One region of the Lysinibacillus sp. NPDC097868 genome, then DNA from elsewhere that is predicted to be linked to it. Evidence: predicted binding sites of a transcription regulator. Region 1 holds the regulator's gene; the other holds the start of a gene.
The links. Region 1 encodes CtsR, which represses protease genes until heat stress. Its sites were predicted from a motif close to ATGGTCAATAAAGGTCAAACA; they were not measured.

Region 1 (3,426 bases):
TTCTTCTGTTTTTCCTAGAGTAATTTGGTTTGATACTTGATAAATATTTCCTAAATTTTCACTACCTTCACCGTATATACCCCTAACGGTCATCCCTAAACGAGTCATTGCATTGATGATTTGATTCATCTGACCTGTCAGAGTAAGCGCGGGAAGGTGCATCATAACAGAAGCACGTAATCCAGTACCAATATTAGTTGGGCAACTTGTTAAATAACCAAAAGTATCACGAAACGCATATGGCAAGGCTCCTTCTAAGGCTCGATCAATCTTATTTGCTTGCTCGTATGCCTTCAGAAGTTGAAAACTCGCCGTCATACATTGAATGCGTAAATGGTCTTCTTCGTTCACCATAATGCAAATAGATTCATCCTCAGACAACAACATAGCGCCGACTTGCTCTTTTTTTGCAAGCTGTGGACTAATTAAATGCTTTTCAACTAAAATTTGTCGTTGTAACGGTGTTAAATCTTTTATTGAAAAATAAGAATATCTTTCTTGAAGCTTGGAACTGTCCTGTATTGCGTGGGTCACAGCCTGCTCTACCTGTAATGCCTCGTTTTCCGAGAAAACTAAAGGGAAACGAAAACCATCTAAGTTCCTCGCAAGGCGGATGCGTGTACTAATGACGATATCTGAATAATCATCCTCCATATCCATCCATGCAGGTGTAGCACGCTCTAAAAACGACTCAATCATCATGACACATCACCACCTTCGAATTGTAGCTGTTGTTCAAGATCCTTTGCCTCGTCACGAAGCTTCGCCGCTTCCTCAAATTGCTCCTCGTCCACTGCAGCCTTCATGCGTTTCCGAATATCTTCAATTTGTTTTTTAATGACAAAAACATTGTTTTGAGCACCAGGCATTTTACCTATATGCTGTGGTCCTGCTTGAATACGATTAAACAGCTTTGGCAAATGCTCGCTAAACGTGTCATAACAACTAGGGCAACCAAATTTACCCTCTTTCAAAAATCGCTTATACGTAAATCCACATTGTGGACATGTTTGTTGCTGAGGTGGCGCTTGCTGTTTTTCACCGACTTTTTGCCATGTAGGTGAGCCAAACCAGTTGGATAATAATTGTTGAATCGATACAGGCTCTTGTTTAAACTCTGCATGGAACGGATGGAACTGTGAGGCACAGACATCGCAATAATGGTGTTCCACCTTCTGCCCATTTTGTACTTGAGTCACAGTTACTGTCGCATTGCGCTGCTTGCAATGTTCGCAAATCATTTCCATCACCTCTTTTATTTTTGCTTTTCATATTTAATGGTTGTTAACATCGCTCGCAAAATTTTTGCACGAATACTATCCCTTAAAGGGAGTTGTAAATCTAAAGTCGAACGATCAACCGCTGCTAACATTAATTTCGCTTCTCGCTTCGAAATTACCTGCTCATCAATCAAACGATATACTACACCTTCCGCAACCGTTTGTGAGGCTCCTCCTTCAATTTGCAAGAGCACATCATCTATCAAATCAATTTGTGAGTTTGCACGGACACGTAAAATACGGATGTATCCACCGCCACCCCGTTTACTTTCCACCAGGTAACCCCGCTCAGCTGTAAATCTTGTATTAATCACATAATTTATTTGTGAGGGCACACATTGAAATTTATCAGCAATTTCACTACGTTTAATTTCAATATGCCCTTCTCCACCTAATTCAAGTACTTGCTTTAAGTAGCCTTCTATGATGTCTGAAATATTACGCACTTTAGGAATACACCTCGCTAACCTCACTGACTTTGACTATCTTTGACTATCTTTGAGTATATTATACAAAACGCTTGAAAATAATTGCAATTATTTCGCACAAAGATTTGTGTAAAGCGCATTGTTTAACAGATTGTCTACAAAAAACACACGGCAGGGACCTGTTAACTTAATCATGATGTACTATTATTTCTGTGTAAAAAAAGGGAGCTGGCGATTAAAAAAGGCTTGTCCCTAATAATTAAAGTTGGTTTTGCCTATAATGTACCCTTTTTGCTTATAGAAAAAACGCAAGCATATGCTCATAGCATATACTTGCGTCATTAAAAATTATACCCAGCGTCCAACTATCGGGTAACGCCAAGGTTCATCTGAAAATGCCTTCACGATTCCGATAATAGGTACGATGTATACCATAGCGATGAATATTAATAAGAACGGTAAACCGATTAATACAAAAGATAGGATACCCGCAATGATAATCAATACGCCCATCACAATTTGGAACAATAAAGCTTGCACCGAAAAACTTTTCACTTCTTCATCTGAACTAATTAGGAAAAATAAAATCGGCACTAAAAATGGCGCAAAAAATGCGCTGGCATGTATGATTACCTTAGACCACTTTGTTTCCATATATATCAACCTTCCTTTATGGTGTGTCATTATTATTAATACTCCTATTTACGGAACTATACGCTAAATAGTTTCAAATGCTTCTTAAATTTTTTAAACTTTTTTTGAAAGGTATGTGATACTAGATGGAATTTAATAATACGCTTGCTAACGAATATGAAAAAGGCATTCGACGTACTTTACCAAGTTACGATGCCATGCTTCGTTTAACGAAAGCTTTTTATCAATCCGCACTACAAGAGAAAGCTAGTTTTTTAATAGTTGGCTCAGGTAGTGGTAATGAAATTATACAGTTAGCCGAGCAAAGACCCGATTGGTCATTTATCGGTATAGATCCATCTGAAGCGATGTTGGAAATTGCAGAAAATCGTCTTCAATCATTACCTAATGATATTTCTTTATTACAAGGCACAATACTAACTGCATCGGTACCTGCTACGAAGTTTGATGCGGCCAGTTGTATATTAGTTCTCCATTTTATTGAATCCTATGAGGAGAAACTTGCTACATTAAAAGGAATTGCACACCGTTTAAAATCCGGTGCACCATTTGTCCTTGTTTCTAAATACGGTCAACTTAACTCCGCTGAAACAGAGCTTCAATTTGAGTTATGGCGCGCGTATTGGCAACAGCACACAAAACTTTCAGCCTCAGAATTAGCTAGTATGGAGCAATCGATCCGCTCGCTTTCATTTATGCGTGAGGAGGCGATAGTTACACTCTTACAACAGGCAGGTTTTTCACAGCCTTCAAGGTTTTTTGCAACGACACTATTCGGCGGTTGGATATGCTATAAAGAGTAACTTTAATCTCTACAACATAGTAGTGTACTATAAGGACATAAGGTAATGATCTTCCGTTGAAATGTCTCCTCTTCCTTCTCTGCTTTAGGAGCGAGACTTCGTGCTTACTTAATACGAGATAAACAGATTTGAGGTGAATGCCATGATTCGCACGATGGCTATGACGAAAGATCAACAATTAATAAAAGAGTTCCCACTTGAAGACATAAAGCAAAACGATTATGAGTGGTATTGGGTAGATTTTGATTGCCCAACTGCAGA
Region 2 (3,426 bases), on a different contig from region 1:
GCTTCTGTAACTAGCTGAACAGCATTATCCTGTCCTACAACCCGTTCATGTAACGTATCTTTTAAACGCAGTAATTTTTCGCGTTCACCTTCAACTAACTTTGTTACAGGGATACCTGTCCAACGAGATACAATTGAAGCAATCTCATCAGAAGTAACTTCCTCACGCAAAATACGTGTCTCACTACCTTTTTCTAAATGTTTTTCCATCTCTTGAAGCTCTTTTTCAAGGGCAGGAATTTTCCCATGTCGTAATTCAGCTGCTTTATTTAAATCATATTTACTTTCTGCTTCATCTAAATCACGACGGTATTTATCAAGTGATTCACGTTTTTTCTGGATGCCTTGCAATGCTTCTTTCTCTGCTTCCCATTGTTTACGCATACCTTCTGATGAATCTTTAAGTTTTGTTAACTCTTCTTGTAATTGCTCCAGACGTTTTTTACTAGCTTCATCTTTTTCCTTACGTAATGCTTGTTCTTCAATCTCTAATTGCATGATACGACGAGTCACCGCATCTAATTCTTGTGGCATTGAATCGATTTCTGTACGGATCATTGCACATGCCTCATCAATTAAATCAATCGCTTTATCTGGTAAAAAACGCTCTGTAATATAGCGATTTGAAAGCTCAGCAGCCGCTACAATAGCTCGATCATGAATACGTACTGCATGATGCAGCTCAAAGCGTTCTTTTAAGCCACGTAAAATAGAAACTGTATCTTCAATAGATGGTTCACGAACAAGCACTTGTTGGAAGCGGCGTTCTAAAGCAGGATCTTTTTCAATATACATACGATATTCGTCTAATGTCGTAGCTCCTATACAATGGAGTTCGCCACGTGCAAGCATAGGCTTTAACATATTTCCAGCATCCATTGCTCCGTCTGTTTTACCAGCACCAACAATTGTATGGATTTCATCGATAAATAAAATAATGCGCCCTTCAGATTCTTTTACCTCTTTTAGTACGCCTTTTAATCTTTCTTCAAATTGACCACGATAACTTGCTCCAGCTATTAATGCACTCATATCAAGCTCGTACAATACGCACTCTTTTAATCCTTCTGGAACATCACCTTTCACTATACGTTGTGCCAACCCTTCTACAATGGCTGTTTTACCTACTCCTGGTTCACCGATTAAAACCGGGTTATTTTTCGTTTTACGTGTTAAAATTCGAATCACATTGCGAATTTCTTCATCACGTCCAATTACAGGGTCCATTTTGCCGTTTTTCACTTCTTCAACTAAGTTACGACCAAATTGCTCTAATGGTTTTTTATCATCAGTTTGTTGAAATTGCATTGTAGCACTCCTCTTCTCTTCGTTTCTTTTTATATCTTTACCCTAATTTTGATTCCACTAAAAGTTTGACCTTTTTTGACTAACTTTATTTTACAACAATCGACAAATCGTAGCAAAAAAAAAGCTCAAAAATTTTTTACTGAAAAATGGAAAATTACGTTATAATAGTGGTATGTTTCGTTGTTTTAGTATATCGAAATGATTATCGTCATCCTTTTGTAATACAGGTAATTTTTATTACAAAAAGAAAGAGATGTGTTTGATATATGGTACTAATGGATAATATTCAAGAGAAAATGCATGCGCTTTTTCAAAATAATGGAGTTTTTATTAAAGTGAATAAAGATAGTAAAATTTTCTTAGAAGGGGAACGAGCTAAAGAAATTTATTATATTAAAACAGGGGCTATTTCGATTAGCCAGGAAACCGAAAGTGGAAAGGAATTAACAATTCGTATTTGCGGTCCTGATAGTATAATTGGTGAAGGCTCATTATTTTGTAACCTCACTTTTTTTTCGATGACAGCTAAAGTTTTAGAAACTTCAACGTTATATGTTTTAAGTCGTAAATCATTAGAGCATCTGTTAGTGGAGCAACCACATTTAATGGTAGAGTATATGAAATGGTTGCAAACAGAAAATTTAAAATACCAAAGCCGTCTACGTGATTTAGTGTTAAATGGTAAAAAAGGTGCTTTATTTTCAACGCTAATTCGCCTTTCAAATACGTATGGGAAGCCATTAGAAAATGAGTCAATTTTTATCGACTTTCCATTAACGAATTCAGAAATTGCAAATTTATGTGCTACAAGTAGAGAAATGATTAACCGTATGTTGAACGATCTTAAAAAACATCACATTCTATCCTTCGAAAAAGGCTATATTACAATTCTTGATTTACAATATTTAAAAAATGAAATTGCCTGTGAAAATTGCCCATTGCAAATTTGCCGTATTGACTAATTTATCAACTACGGCGTGACGTATCTAAGATATTCGCAAGTTGCTTTATCTATTAATTAAGCCGAGGGTATAATCCTCAGCGAATTCATCTTTGACATGTCTCCCCTACCTTTAAAAGCGGAGGACTTCTGCTATAGCAAAATAAATATTAAATCCCCGCTTACAGTTATGTGCAAGCAGGGATTTTTTATTCATATTGTTAGAAGTCAATCTTCTAGCGGACACCTAATGCCATTTTCGCATAGCGTGACATTTTATCTTTTGACCAAGGTGGGTTCCATACAATATTTACATTTGTACTTTTCACCTCTGGTAGTTCACTCATAGCTGTATTTACTTGATCGACAATAACCGGTCCCATTGGGCAGCCCATTGAAGTTAGTGTCATGGTAACTGTTGCTAAACCCTCGTCATCTAACTCTACATCATATACTAAACCTAAGTTGACGATATCAATACCAAGCTCAGGGTCGATTACGTTTTCTAATGCACTTAACATGCTGTCTTTCATATCTTGATCCATCTGTATTTCTCCTTTCGTCACAGTGTTAACTTAATCATAGCAGATGCTTCTTATTATGCCAAATGCTGTGCAAGCCAATCGGTTGCCGCCAACATACCTTCACGTGTTACAGTATGACCAGCATGTTTATCTGTAATAAATTTTAAGTTGCTCGGATTTTTATCGTAGTATGCACGTAATGTTAAATAAAAATTATACGTATCATTAAAAGGTACGGTTTTATCATGCTCACCATGCCAAAAGAATACAGGGCGGCCAGCGAATTGTTCTGGTGTTAAACTGATATCATACTTTGCGAGAAGTTCATTCGTTTTTTGTACTTCTTGTTCTGACATCGGAAATTTCACACCGTTTTTCGCCATTTGTTGCAATTGATATGCACCTAATTTAATAAAACCAGGGCCACCCATACATATTGCTGCCGTTTGAATCCAATCATAAAGTTTCAAACAGCCTGATGTGACGATCGCGCCCATTGAAGTGCCAGCCACACCAATTTTATTGTTAGCTATTAATTGCTTATTCTTTAATTCTTTATATAATTGCTCTACTTCATGAATAGAATTTAAGACGATATCCCAAAAATGTAAATTCATTTGAGTCTCTGTTAATCCTTCGCTGCGATCACCATGAA

Region 2: the regulator CtsR is predicted to act here: its motif matches at 1,370-1,390, upstream of ACIQXJ_RS00165 (ATP-dependent Clp protease ATP-binding subunit).

What each region holds. Positions count from the first base shown of each region.
Region 1 covers NZ_JBIWBS010000005.1:163,074-166,499, reverse strand. Annotated here, with positions in the region: gene mcsB (protein-arginine kinase McsB) at 1-702, opposite strand, end outside; gene ACIQXJ_RS21210 (UvrB/UvrC motif-containing protein) at 699-1,241, opposite strand; gene ACIQXJ_RS21205 (CtsR family transcriptional regulator) at 1,256-1,726, opposite strand; gene ACIQXJ_RS21200 (magnetosome magnetite crystal formation protein family) at 2,057-2,362, opposite strand; gene ACIQXJ_RS21195 (class I SAM-dependent methyltransferase) at 2,488-3,165, shown strand; gene corA (magnesium/cobalt transporter CorA) at 3,308-3,426, shown strand, end outside.
Region 2 covers NZ_JBIWBS010000001.1:38,739-42,164, reverse strand. Annotated here, with positions in the region: gene ACIQXJ_RS00165 (ATP-dependent Clp protease ATP-binding subunit) at 1-1,307, opposite strand, end outside; gene ACIQXJ_RS00160 (Crp/Fnr family transcriptional regulator) at 1,574-2,269, shown strand; gene ACIQXJ_RS00155 (metal-sulfur cluster assembly factor) at 2,484-2,792, opposite strand; gene ACIQXJ_RS00150 (prolyl oligopeptidase family serine peptidase) at 2,846-3,426, opposite strand, start outside.